DNA from 2 places in the Desulfosporosinus paludis genome. Region 1 is predicted to be linked to the other one. Evidence: riboswitches for the same ligand, from Rfam matches in the RefSeq annotation. Region 1 holds a riboswitch; the other holds the start of a gene.
What was found. Region 1 has a riboswitch for cobalamin ahead of VZF35_RS04190 (ABC transporter ATP-binding protein). Riboswitches for the same ligand answer to the same signal wherever they lie in the genome.
Positions count from the first base shown of each region.

Region 1 (7,127 bases):
AGATTGTAAGGAACTAAGGCCATTGAACCCATGGAAACATTAGGATGTATGCCCAGGACAACCGTCGCTTCGAGGGATTTGCCAAGTTCCTCTGAACGTCGAAAATACTCCCATAAACGTTGGCGAGAATGAAGGCTTATGCCTAATTTATCCTTCCCTTTTAACTGCATGCGATGATAGCCCCCGGTTTCAACCCCCGTTTCCGGATCTTTGGCAATGACTAAGCCTGCGGTAATATAAGGGCCAGCATCAATCGGAAAGTGAGTTAGAATCGGTAACTTAAAGAGATCCACCTCGGGGCCAACGAAGGCATTTTCTTGGAATGGAACATCTGCCACCTCAACTGGGTCGATCCGCTGATTAATGCGCTGAGAAAATTCAGCGGCCAAATTATCTGGAGCAACTCCCATGGCCAAAGCCAGGCGCTCTCGGGGCGCTAAGACATTGGTGACAACGGAAATATTATGCCCTTTGATGTTTTCAAAAATTGTCAATGGATAACGGCGGACTTTTTCCAGTTCCATAATCAAGGTACTTATCTCATACTTAGGGTCAATCTCCTCGTGAACATGGACAACATCCGAAGGATTATGGGCCTTCACTCGTTCAATAAAGCCTCTCAAATCCTGCTCCAACTTCATCCCCTCCTCAAGAAAATAAAGGTCAACGTTCGATTAATGCTGATTTTTCTAGGGCACCGTAAACACTCTTTGTTAGGATTCCTGCAACAATGGTTCCTACTAAGGCCGTTAGAGCTGAAGATAAAAGTGCAATCTTCCAGTCAAGATGAATGACATAAATCAATCCAATCGTAACGCATAAGTTGCCGATAACAGTACAACCGAACATAGCTAAGATATGGTGGCTTAATTTCTTCATGGAAAAATTAGCAGCAATTAATGAATACACGATGGAGCCGATAGTATTGGCGAATAAGAAGAAAAAAGCCAGCGGCGAATAGGCTGTTGCCATGGCTACAATGGCTTCCACTAATCCGGCAATAATGCCTGCAGGCTGTTTGTACATTAAGACAATGAGACCCGTGAAAAATGCCCAGCAGGTGCCATTAAGAAGTAAAAGGGTAGGATCCAAAATACCGTCGATTCTTCCAGTTACCTGCTCCATAATCACGAAGACAATTCCGATGATGACGGAGCCTACAAGGGCTTTGGTGTCAGTTCTGAATAATTTTTCTTTCATTTCAATTCTCCTCCTAAAGTTTGATGATTATATTAATGGTAATAACCTGACTGCAAGGCTGATGCTTATTACCAATAACATCGCAGCGATTAAGGCAATATCGTAATACTTCATCTCTAAATCTGTTGAAAAAGTTCGGGTTTTGCTTCGTCCATACCCTCTCAGCTCCATGGCTAGGGCTATTTCTGTAGAACGTCGTACAGCGCGATACAAAAAAGGCAGGAAGGTTGGAATAATGGCTTTAAGATCGTCCCAAACATTTTCCATCTTTAAGCCTCTGGTACGCTGGCTATCGATGATGGATACATATTCAGCTTTCATAAGCGGGAGGAAGCGAACGCCAAGCCCCACCAGCATGGCAAAACGGTAAGGAATTCTGAATTTGATGAGCATCAAGGTAAAATCTTGAGCTGAAGCCGAGGTGAAAAATTGCAGACTTGCAGAGAAAATGAGGGTGGCCTTAAGTATACCGGTGATCGCTAAAGGAATAGCTTCACTGTAAATTTTGAGGATTCCCCATTGATAGATCAGAATACCTTCCCGGCAGAAGATTAGCTGAACGAACAATATCTGAAGACCCAAAAGCAAGATGATCATGATCATAACCTTATATTGTTTTAAGGAACCAGATAGGATCAAAGAGGCTACAATGCATACTAATAAAACAAGACTCAACTGAACAGCGGTTTGACAACTCAGGGCAAAGTAGATCATCAGTGCATACCAGACTAACTTCGTCCGGGGATCTAGCTTAGAAACTCCCATCCCAGCCCCCCCTAAATAAAGCAATGTCTTGAAAATTCAGTCCAATTTCTTTAAGTGCCTCGTTATATTCCGGAAGATCTTTTATGGAAATATCAAATTGCAGGCGATGGTTATTCAGCGCAACTAAGCGATTCGAATAGGCTTTGGCCAACGTGAGATCGTGGGTTATACACAAAATTGTTTTGCCTTTTTGAGATAAGTCGAAAAGTTTATTCATAATCATAAACCCTTGGTTTTCATCGAGGCCCGAGGTGGGTTCATCAGCAATGATGAATTCCGGATCACCGGCAAGGATGGAGGCTAAGGCTAAAAGCTGTCTCTGACCACGGCTTAAGCGCTGAGGATGCATTTTCTTATAATCCAGCAGCCCTACGAATTCTAAGCACTCATCAATTTTCTGATCAATGACTGCCTCTCGCTCCCCTCTTAGCTTCAACGAAAATCCAACTTCTTCTTCCAAGGTGCTTGCAAAGATCTGGTGGTCGGGGTTTTGAAATAGAAAACCTATTTGTGTGCGGATTTTTGTCAGGTTTTCCCTATTCAACAGCTTGCCAAACAGTTTGATTTCACCTTTACAAGGCTTTAAGAGACCGATAAGCAATTTGGCTAAAGTCGATTTTCCAGATCCGTTTAAACCAATGATTGATATAAAATCACCCTTATAAACTTCTAAATGAATATCTTCACAACCTATTAGATTATTTCTGTATCGATAGGAAACATTGATGATTTTAGCGATACTTTCCTTAGGACTACTGTTAGCTATTGCAGCATCAGCGGCGTATTTCAACCTTCTCTTTTGGAGTAAGACCTGATCGTTGTAATAGTCTTCAGGCAAATACTCCTTGATAATTTCACCATCCTTAAGATAAAAGACTCTGTTAGCATAACTGAGGACCTCTTCAATTCGATCCATAACCAAAACGATCGTAAGGTTTTGATGTTTATTAAGCTGACTTAAGCGCTTATAAATCTCTAAGCGACCTTGAGGATCCAGCTCAGCGGTTGGTTGATCAAGAATCAAAATTGGAGCATTAAGGGCTAAAACACCTGCCAAAACCACACGTTGAGCCTGGCCTCCGGAAAGCGAAGCGGTCTGTCTGTTCTCATAACCGTCCAAACCCACAAATTTCAACGTATTATTAACAATCTGCTCTGTTTGTTCACAAGGAATCCCCAGATTGCCGAGGCCAAAAGCAACATCTTCATAGACATCGAGACTGATGATTTGATTATGGGGTTCCTGCATCATGTATCCCACATAATCTGACATATGATTGAGATGCACATCCTTAATATCTTGGCCTAAGATTGTGATTTTACCTGTTAATTCCGCGTTATGATAGTGTGGAATAGCACCTGTGATCGAGTGCAATAAAATCGACTTGCCAGAAGCAACACCACCGGTAATAACAATAAAATCACCTCGCTTAATTTCAAAGTTAATGTTTTTAAGAGCAGGCTTTTCTTCATTTGGAAATACAAGTTTTTCGATTATTATGGTTGCAATTGTCTCCATAGACACTCCTAAATTAAAAAAATAAAAAGTTCTAGCTTTCAAGAAGCTAGAACTTTACCATTGTTCTTTTTGAATTATTTTGTAGGCAGGTCTCCTGACTTATAGACTCAAATGTACGCCTTCCCAGTTACACCAGTGGCAAATGTACATTTTCAACATCTAATTACAGTGGTGGGTCCGTCCAGGATTTTAACCTGGTTCCCTATTATCCCTTGATGGGCACCTATAAATATGTATTTAGTTGACTTTATAATAGAATAATTCAATTAGTTTGTCAATAAGGGGTTTTAAAGTTGATGCGATTTAAAATGATCATCTTTTGATTGAACCAACTCATTCGAAGATCTGACTGAACAGGGATAACTGGCCTTTCGCCTAATTTGTTGACAGCTCTCTTTAGCATCCTTCGATGATGCAAATATGATTGGATCTGCTATCATCACTATGGCCTGTGCAGAAACCAACCCGTATACAAGATGGTTCCATACAGCTGAGTAGAACGTCTTTGTCAATCCAAACTTCTTTAGCATACCAAATTTTTGCCCGCCAATAAGGCTGCCAAGGGTTAACATTGATATGAACAATCCTTTAATCAGGTGATGATCTTTCCCTGTTTTCTTTAAGAGATAGGTTAATAACGTTCCCCAAATTGAGCCTATTCCTAAATGAGTCATCTGGCCTAAAATAAAATTCTTTCTGCGTTTTGTTCTGAAAGGAGCTACAAATAATCCGCCTGCTATATGTCCATATAAGGCCTCGGTTTTACCTGCCTTGAATATTAACAGATTTGATATATCCATAAAGATTGTTCCTATTAAACCTCCCAAAAGCCCAATCGTGATAGAATCCCTCATCTTACCAAATCTCAGTAATGAATCCGTTAGTTTAATAAAAGACTTCAACATACTCCCCCCCATTCTTAATGTTAATTATTTTGCTCCAATTGGGAGGGTTTTAACTGTTGTAATATTTGGCAAAACAAAAATTACAGCGGCTATGAATCACAACGCTGTTGCTGCAGCTCTGGTAATTAAGATCGAAATTCTCAGGTTTTTTGCATTATTTTTAGTTGCGAGGTACAATCTAACAAAAGGTGTATAGGGGGCGAATTAACGTGAATGAAGTACTGTCCATTTTAAACGACCGTTCAGCTGTTGGATATTTAGCTACAGTTGATGAAGGGAAACCGAGAGTTAGACCATGGGGATTCATGTTTGAAGAAAAAGGAAGACTATATTTCTGCACTGCAAGTACTAAAGAGGTCTATAAACAATTAATGGCTGTGCCCTATATTGAATTCTCCAAAACTACCAAAGACATGGTTTGGGTTAGAGTCAGCGGAGAAATCACGTTTGAGGAGGACATCCGCATGAAGGAAAAAATCTTCGAACACGCCCCTAATCTTAAACAGCTTTATCAGTCAGCAGACAATCCCGTTCTTAAACTTTTTTATTTAGAACATGGAAAAGCGACTATTTACGATTTTTCGCCAAATCCTCCAAAATCATTTGATTTTTAGGCTAATACCTACGCCGCTGAATAAAATTAGCGGCTTTTCTTATGTCATCGTAACCTAGAAGATCGCCCAGACAACTGGTTGTCTGATTAGCGCCAAACACTGGCACACTTACTTACCCTAGAATCATTGGAGCAGGAGGATAAAAATCATGAATAGTCCGAATTTGGCAAAACTAGAGTTGGAAACAGAACGTCTTGTACTAAGGGTTTCGGATGAGAACTTTGTAGGGGTAATTTTAGATTATTTTAAACGCAACGAGGAGTTTCTCCGGGAATGGGAGGCAGTCAAAGATCATAAATTCTATACCATCCATTACCAACAGGAAGCATTGCGGGACGAGATATCCAGAATAGCAGCAGGTGGAACATTCAGAGTCTGGCTTTTCAGAAAAAGCGATGGGTTTTCCAGAACTATTGGGTCAGTGGCTTTAAACAATATCGTCTATGGGGCCTTTCATTCATGCCATCTAGGCTATAGATTAGACGGTGAGGAGATAAATCAGGGCTACATGACTGAGGCGCTTAAGAAAGTTATCGAATTTGCCTTCAACACGATGGGGCTTCATCGTATTGAAGCAAATATATTACCCCGAAATATGCGGTCAATGAGGGTTGTGGAAAAGCTCGGATTTTATAACGAAGGCTTAGCTAAAAAATACCTGCGAATTAACGGCAAATGGGAAGATCATATTCATATGGTTCTTCTCAATGAAGCTTTGCATGCTTTAAACGATTAAGCTTTGAAGGGCATTATATAGGATATCGCTGGCAAGAGCAATTTTCTTCGGGTTAATAAAATCCGGAACATCTTCCGGGGTGTGATTTTTTAAAAGCCAATCTCTGGCCATTAAAGTAACAGCCGGAACATGATCCAGGTTGAAGAAAACTTGATCACTGTTGTAGCCATTACTTGGGGTCAATACAGCATTTGCTTTATTTTCAGCAGCAGCCCGAACAGCTTGCAGCGCCCTGTTGTCACTATTGGCCCACAATGCGAATTCCTTAAGCGGACCATTTCCTATTGTATCAACGTTAAAAACTGCATGTATACCATTTAAAAGAAAAGTCGGTTTTTGTATAAAAGAATACGAGCCCACAAATCCCATTTCTTCTGCGCCCCAGAAAGCTAATATTACATTGCGATTAGGTTTAATTCTTTCTTTGATCAATCTGCGCATGACATCAAGAATACAACCAACCCCAGAAGCATTATCGTTAGCCCCAGGATAAAGATTACCATTAAAAATGCCCAGATGGTCATAGTGAGCTGACAAAATAACAGATTCCTGACTATTTGTTCCTATTAAACCTCCTATCACATTGGCGCTGGGGGTACGAAGATCATTAGAATTCCCCGGGCGGAATGTTAGGCGACCCTTATAAAATTCTTCGACTACCGGATAAACAGTAAAAACGTTTAAGTAATTACGATTTTGATTGTCCACTAAATCGCCCAAAGGCTCCAAGCCCAGACCTTTCATTTGATCTATAAGATAAGCTGCAGCCTTTTCTTCACCGGCAGTACCACTCCGACGTCCCTGCAATTCAGGATGTACAAAAAACGAAATGTCTTCCATTGCTGTCCTGTTTAGGTACGGAGTATCCGTCTGAGGAAGATTGTGAGCAGTTTTTTTCATTAATTCACTTGTGTCTATAAAAGTAGGTACAGCTTTAGGTTTCTTAAGCAATTCCGGCCAGCCGTACCAGGGTAGTAACCCTGCACCCACACCCAACATGCATTTTAAGAAACTTCTTCTTGTCGGCATCTTGAACTTCCTCCTGGCTTATTAATCGAATAGCACAATCCCAATTAAATGTAACCCTTTCTCATTAGGTAGGCAGGTTAGGATTGTTAGCAACTTAATCCAACTTTAGCCCGATGGGGTGGAATAAGTTGCATTTTATTTCAATAGTTATAGCTTACAGACAAATTCATGTGCTCTGATTCGAGGAATCTATTGAAATAAAAACAGGAGGCCAAACGTTATGTTTTCAACAACTGTTAAAAGAAGGAAAAGGCTTGTCATTGCCGGTATAATAAGTTTTTTAATCATAGCTGCTGTACTAGCAAGGTTAGCTAGTTCTTACAAATCTATGACATGGCAGGACTTATCAGATACTGATT
Region 1 is NZ_CP144211.1:799,073-806,199, forward strand. Features, by position in the region: gene VZF35_RS04175 (UbiD family decarboxylase) at 1-635, opposite strand, end outside; gene VZF35_RS04180 (hypothetical protein) at 664-1,200, opposite strand; gene VZF35_RS04185 (energy-coupling factor transporter transmembrane component T family protein) at 1,228-1,965, opposite strand; gene VZF35_RS04190 (ABC transporter ATP-binding protein) at 1,952-3,484, opposite strand; cobalamin riboswitch at 3,551-3,726, opposite strand; gene VZF35_RS04195 (hypothetical protein) at 3,772-4,389, opposite strand; gene VZF35_RS04200 (pyridoxamine 5'-phosphate oxidase family protein) at 4,599-5,003, shown strand; gene VZF35_RS04205 (GNAT family N-acetyltransferase) at 5,152-5,739, shown strand; gene VZF35_RS04210 (M28 family metallopeptidase) at 5,728-6,768, opposite strand; gene VZF35_RS04215 (hypothetical protein) at 6,989-7,127, shown strand, end outside.

Region 2 (7,127 bases), 840 kb from region 1:
TACTGCTCCGACTTTTAGAAAAGTGGTTGATGGCCCTGATCGAACGTTAACGGCTGAAGCGGTAATTTTAAGCTGTGCCGGAACATTGGTACGGCTAAATTGAGTTTGGGCGAGACTCTGAAAAGGAAAAGATACTAAAATTACTATTGTCACTATTATAATACTCAAAAATAAAATTAACCGTTTCATAGTACCTCCTCTGAATTAAATGGAGTTATATCTTCTGACTAGTACAGGGAAATGAGGCTAGACCTTTTTGCGGTCAAGCCTCATTTATCTTCCCATTCTTAAGCTAGTAATGTTACTTAGCTAGATCTGGTAATGCTTTCTTAACCATGTCAAGCACGGTAGGATCTGTAATTTCCACATTCTTTGTTGTTGGGTTGACTTTGGTAGCAGACTCTGGAATGGCTGTGAAACTGTGGTCAGCAGTTGTGTGACCATGGGGGTCAGACTTATTATCCCACATTATGGTATTTACGTCGTAATTTTTACCCGCATGACAGGTTGCGCAAATGTCATTCGGATTATCCTGCTTCAACAATCTGCCCTTAGTATTAGTACCGTGTACGTTATGGCAAGTCAAACATCCGTTGATCATACCAGTAGTGTTGTGTTTGCTGAAGGTATAGTCACGTGTGCCATAGTGGTTCGTGGTAATAATCGCACCTGCTGTGGCGCCTGTTGTGGTATCTTTCGTCGGATCACTCTGATGGCACTTCAAACAGGTCGTAGAAGTCGGCAATGGCATGGTGGCCTTCCTTTGATCATCTGTGGTAGCTGCAATGTGAGCGCTTCCCGGACCATGACAAGATTCGCAGGTAATTGTTAAGTCCGGTGTACCTGCTTTACCCATACCTGGGCTATGGCAATCAAGGCAAGAGTAATCTCCTGCAGACCAGTTCTGTGTGCCTTTGACCAAGCCAGGGTTATCGATCTTATACGTTCCGTCAGGATTCTTGATTAAATGACCCACCCGATAATACTGCTTGGCAAAACCAGCGTCTTTCGGGATCTGAGCCACAACATAGGTATCCATTTGCACGCCAAGTGCTTTGCTTAAATCGACAGTTGTAGATTTTGCATTATTGGCAGCTCCATCATAGACAGTAACCGTGCCGTAGGTCTTGTCGAGTTTGTAAGCAGACAATGGTTTAAAGGATTGAAAATGCGGTGTTTTGTCGTAGTTTGCTTTCTTATGACACGATTGACAGGTTTGTTCTCCGACATAGGTGAGATTAGTGTTCGCAGTTTGAGTCACGTTTGTCGTCGGGGTCTGTTGAGTTGGTGCGGGAGTCTGTGTATTACAGGCTGCAACCAGAGTGATAATGACTAAAGTCAAGATGCATAATACAAGAATTTTAAGCCGACGCACTGAAAATTACCTCCTTCACTGGTTCCTTAAACATCCCTAGTTTGCCGAAAAATGCTTGTTTTATACCAAACGCGAAAGATGTTTCAGTGCGGATATTATTACATATTTTTGAGAATTTAATGTAACAATAAGAACGGAATTGCGAAAGGAGTCGTCAAAACGTATTAAAAGGGGATGATGAATATGGCACCGAACGAAGGGCAGCCGGCCAAAGCCAGTAAGGCCCAAAGAACTGTGTTTATTGGATTGATTGTAATTGTCGTGCTAATTGCTGCAGCGTATGCCGGGATGCACTACACCTCCCGCCCGCAATTTTGCACCTCTTGCCACGAAATTGCTCCCCAAGTCGCTTCTTGGCAAACAGGACCGCACAAAGATGTGGAGTGTTTAAGTTGTCACGCTGCTCCAGGAAATCTGGGCTACATAGTGCGTAAGCTAAGCAGTTATAAAGAACTGTATCTTCATTTCACTAATCAAGTCCCTGCTACACTTGCATGGACGCCGCATATCGATGCTTGTTTGTATTGTCATAGCGGAAAAGACAGTGCCTATCCTAATGCTAAAAACATTACTCTCGCTCCTGGATCTGCGCCGAATGCCCCACCTATCAGCCACCAGCCTATGATTTCTGGCAACGTAAGCTGCATATCCTGCCATGGTAATGTTGGTCACTCATCTGGATCAAAATAACTAATATCTAAATATCACTAGAGTTGCATTCAAATATTTTGCAAGATAATCAACACATAAACAAAACACGAAAACACGGGGAAGCCTAATTGGCCTTTCCCGTGTTTTTAATAGCTTTGACAAAACCGTTTTAACTTATCTTTGATAATTTTCTTAATCCCTACGCATTCTCCAACCGTAAAACCTTCCATAAAAGATATGAGACACCCCACGCTAATACGAACAGCCCAACAAGCAAATAGCCTATTCCACCGAAGTTAAGGTTTTGTATCCATCCCCAAACTCCTCCATTAAGTCCAAGCTTTGGAGTAATTATCTGGGCCAATTCGATTAAGCCGATAAACAATGCTGCAATAACAGAAAGGCCGGTAACCGATAAATTATAATAAATCTTACGTAGCGGAGTAGAAAATGCCCAATGATAAGCAGTTGTCATGAAAACCCCATCCGCAGTGTCCATTAGGCTCATACCAGCAGCAAATATAATCGGTAATGATAGAATTGCAGTAATAGGCATTCCTTTGGAACCAAGAGTAGCAGAAATTGCTAATAATGCTACTTCTGATGCAGTATCAAAGCTTAAACCGAAGAGAAAGCCCAGTGGATAAACATGCCAACTCTTGTTAATAAACCGATATAGAGGTTTAAAGAAGCGGGATAAGAAGCCCCGGTTTAAAAGTAGTTGATCAAGATTTTCTTCATCGATCTCACCTCGACGCAATTTTAAGAAGAACCCATAGATATCAAACCAAATGTAAAGATTAAATAGCCCGATAAGCAAAAGAAAACTTCCAGCAACCGCAGTTCCGATCAGACCAGCGATAGCTTGTATTTGTGGAATGTTCTGTTGTGCCCAATGCATTGAAAATGCTGTAATAATTGCCATTATGCAGACAACAGTAGAATGGCCAAGCGAGAAGAAAAATCCAACCCCCATCGGATCCTGTTTTTGCTGAATCATTTTACGTACTGTGTTATCGATCGCCGCGATGTGATCAGCATCAAAAGCATGACGTAAGCCTAGTGTGTAAGCAAGAAAAGCAAACCCTAGTAATTGTGGATATTGCTTTAAATTCAAAAACAACATCGTCATGCCCAAAAGGTGTATTCCTGTTACTGCCACTCCAAAACTGAGCCATTTAGGACGACTCTTCATTTTTACATGGATGTTTTTCAAAATTTATCCTCCTTTTATTACCAAGCCTTGAAAGGACATTTGCTGGATTAACTGATCATACCGTACCCGATACCCCATGCTTGGAGGTAGTAAATAAAAACAAAAAAACCCTTCACCAACAGAAGGGTAAAAAGCTTAACCTGTATCAGGTAACAAAAGTAATCCTGAATACACAGGTATACACCCCCTAACATTCCCGTAGGTAGTTCAAATTCGGAATAAGCAGGTCTCCTGGCTCAAGTTCTTCGTTAACTCACGTCTTCCCGGATAAATCCCAGTGACACTTTGTGAGTTACCTCCCTTATACAGTGGCGGGCACCGCGTCAGCTTTAACTGACTTCCCTTTTCAATTCCTTCCCTCGGGAAGGAATCACTCATCCCAGATATTTAATTGTATTTATGGTATCATGAAACAATTAAGTATGTCTAGTACCAACTTGCCAAAACAATCACACTATTTCGGCATACGGGAGTGTCAGTGACACTCGGGAGCTAAGTTAGATCGAAATTCAAGCCCCTAACGCTAGCTCCTCAGAAATGACAGACTGCGCGACTTTTCGCCCTGAATAATTGCCCTATCTGCGCAACTAATAACTAAGTAACTCAACTTTCGCATAGCAAAAGTTACCTCCAACCCTGTATATATCTAAGTTGCGACAAAATATTTCTGTCTATTGACAGAAAATTTAAATGCTGGATTCTCGGCGGATTACCTTCTGATGGATGGCTGGTTTACTCATGCACCACTACTTCAAAACTGATGGATAAGAGACTTCACATCATTGGGATGGTAAAGGAGCTAAAACAACGTTATCGTTTCGAGGGAAACGCATTAAGTTTAAGTGAGTCATATACCAAACTCCCTAAAAACCCCAAAGCAGAAACTCTCGGCTCAGTTCGAGTTCAAACCCTTGCAAGTTTATCTCTTAAGATAAAGCGTATATCAAACCATGTGAAACTTTAGATGAGCTTAAATATGAGATAGACCAATATATGAACTACTATAACAATTTCAGATATCAATGGAATTTAAAGAAGATGACTCCTGTTGAATACAGAAATCATCTTCTAAGCATTGCATAGTCTTGACTGCTAGGTCTTTTTTTGTCATTACCTGAACTTATATAGCAAGACCTCCAGAATATACGTAAAAAATATTTTCCACATGGAATGAGTAGGCTCAAGCTTACTCATTTTCCGTTCGTATGCAATCAGATTAATACCTCTATCAGCTATCCTTCTTCATGAGAAATTCACAACTTTTTCATCAGTTTATCGTATCAGAAAGTTAAACTAACAGCATGACTGAACCACAATCATGAAACAAGGCTGAAAAATGAAAGTTTATGAGGAGGAGTAGCGAATAAAATACAAAAAAATTACTGTGATTTTGGACGTTATGAGAAGGTTGTGGGATAAGGCGCAATACACTGTGTCATATCCCACACATGGAAATTGAAATTACTTGCAATCATTTAAAAGTTGATTCAAAAAGTCGTCGTTCGTTTTGATTGAATGGGCTTAGATACTGATCCAAGCAGACTCTATAACCTAAGACTAAAAATTTACTAATAACAAACCCAACTTGGCATCGTTTTTGCACATTAGAAATTCGACTTTATTTTTAGAGGAGTGTGTTTATGAACGTTTCAAGAAAACCAATGAAGAAAATCCTTTTTTCCCTATCTCTGTTGCTCTTAACTCTCGTGATTGCTTCAAATACCCTGGCTGCATCTGGTGGACTAGAACAGGATGCGGGCCCTTACCATGTAATCATGCAGACTAACCCGGAAACCCTCGTGGCAAATCAACCAGCTACTTTTACGGTTATCGTTACAGATAAGGCTACCGGCAAACCGGTTACCGGAGCTAAAGTAATGATGGACCCAACAACAATGAGCAGTAGCGGAAGCATAAAAGGCTCTGATAGCAACAACAGCATGCCTGGTATGGACATGTCTTCCGGTATGGATAAACAAGGTGGGACGGCCATGCAAGAACAGTCTTCCATGGGTTCAATGGCCATGGACGCTGGTTCGTATATGATGCAAGGTATGTCTTTTAACCAACCTGGGCAATGGAATCAAACGATTACTATTTCTTCCCCTCTCGGTGACAGCACGGTTAATTTTCCCTTAACAGTTGGTAAATCAGGACCGAATTTCGTTCTTATAGGCAGTGTTGCCGGTGTCATTGTAATTGTCGGAATACTCGCCGCAATCTTAAAGAAAAGAAAATGAAAAACTAAGAAAGTAGAGGAAAATTGTAATGTCTTCTAAAAAGCAACCTATAAACTTCCTTAATATTCCTTTGCTTAAACGTTTTCTTAAAAGTCCTTTCTACCCAAGAATTTTCCAGTGGATCACCGTTTTAGTTTTTGGGGTAATTATGGTCGAAACCTTAGCAGGTCCGACAAACGTCGGAGAGAACTTTGGTTCCGCTGCCACTTGGGTTCTTTGGTGGCCCCTCATTCCCTTTTTCTTCTTTCTGCTGGGCCGATTTTGGTGTGGAATCTGTCCTTTCGCCTGGGTTAGTGATTTAACCCAAAAATTATTTGGGGCCAACATGAAGGTTCCAAAGTTTATCCGTAAATATGGTCTTTGGATCATCGATATTACCTTCATCTTAATTACTTGGTCCGATCACATTTGGGGAATTGTAGAATCACCCCGAGGATCTGGAACCCTCTTATTACTCATTTTAGGTGGCGTCATGGTCAGTGCTTTACTCTTCGAACGCCGTACCTGGTGCCGCTACCTATGTTTCCTCGGTAGCTTGTCAGGCAACTATTCTAGGTCCGGTATGCTGGAACTGCGGGCAGATAAAGAGACTTGTAAAACCTGCAAGACAAGGGATTGTTATAAAGGATCTTCTAAAGCACCTGGCTGTCCAATGTTTGAATTTCCAATGGCTATGGAAAACAACGCCAACTGCAATCTCTGTGGAAACTGTATCAAAAGCTGTCCCCATGATTCAATTCGTTTAACACCCCGTAAACCTACCAGCGAATTCTGGTCGATGACTAGAGCACATTTTGAAGAGTCTTTCTTAGCTATTGTCATCGTCGGGATTGTATTTGTCCAAAACATTACAATGTTAGACTTTTACCCCTCTTTCCTTAAGTGGGTAGAACAGACTTTAGGTATCGCTAATCAAGACATCGCCTTTACGATCCTCTTTATTATTGCCATGGCTACCCCTGTTTTGCTACTTTTCGCAGCGACTGCCATTTCTAAACGTTTCACCGGCGAAACGTTACGCAATGCCTTTGCACGTTTTGGCTATGCCGTCATTCCGCTTGACCTCGCTTCCCACATGGCCCACAACTTATTCCATCTTCTGGCAGAAGGAAAGGATACCTACTATACGTTTATGGGGCTGTTCGGGGTGCATCTCGAAGGATCATCTTCCTTCGTTGCTGACCCAATCATCCAGATTATGCAATACTTCTTGGTGATTGCAGGAACTCTTGGTTCCCTCTATACCGCCTACCGTATTGCCAGAAAAAATTACGGTGTAAGTAAAGCCTTATCCGTCTCTATGCCTTATTTAGCGGTCATTTTACTCTTCGGTATCCTGAACTTTCTCACCTTTACTGTGAGAATGGCAATGAGGATGTAATTTAATAACCTCAAGTCTGTTTTCAATTAAATACCACGGAGGATATATAAAGTGAAAAACGGCCAAAAAGGAAAGAACCAAAGATTTATCCAACCTAAGAAAAGCAAAGCAGGGCTTTACAGTATTATTGGAGTTGTAGCCGTTCTGGCTATTATAGGATCCTATTTCCTATTTAATAGTTTCAATAACTCTGCCTCTGCCTCCTCTATCAAAACAGCCGTCGATACCGGACAGAAGGTGAATTATAGTCCTAACGATAGTTTG
Region 2 is NZ_CP144211.1:1,635,218-1,642,344, forward strand. Features, by position in the region: gene VZF35_RS08335 (CAP domain-containing protein) at 1-189, opposite strand, end outside; gene VZF35_RS08340 (cytochrome c3 family protein) at 302-1,375, opposite strand; gene VZF35_RS08345 (cytochrome c3 family protein) at 1,559-2,065, shown strand; gene VZF35_RS08350 (HoxN/HupN/NixA family nickel/cobalt transporter) at 2,226-3,233, opposite strand; cobalamin riboswitch at 3,446-3,635, opposite strand; partial or broken gene VZF35_RS08355 (IS4 family transposase) at 3,914-4,191, shown strand; partial or broken gene VZF35_RS08360 (IS3 family transposase) at 4,173-4,325, shown strand; gene VZF35_RS08365 (hypothetical protein) at 4,883-5,482, shown strand; gene VZF35_RS08370 (4Fe-4S binding protein) at 5,511-6,863, shown strand; gene VZF35_RS08375 (DUF2318 domain-containing protein) at 6,915-7,127, shown strand, end outside.
Region 2: linked by a shared signal. The riboswitch ahead of VZF35_RS08350 (HoxN/HupN/NixA family nickel/cobalt transporter) and the one ahead of VZF35_RS04190 (ABC transporter ATP-binding protein) in region 1 are both predicted to bind cobalamin.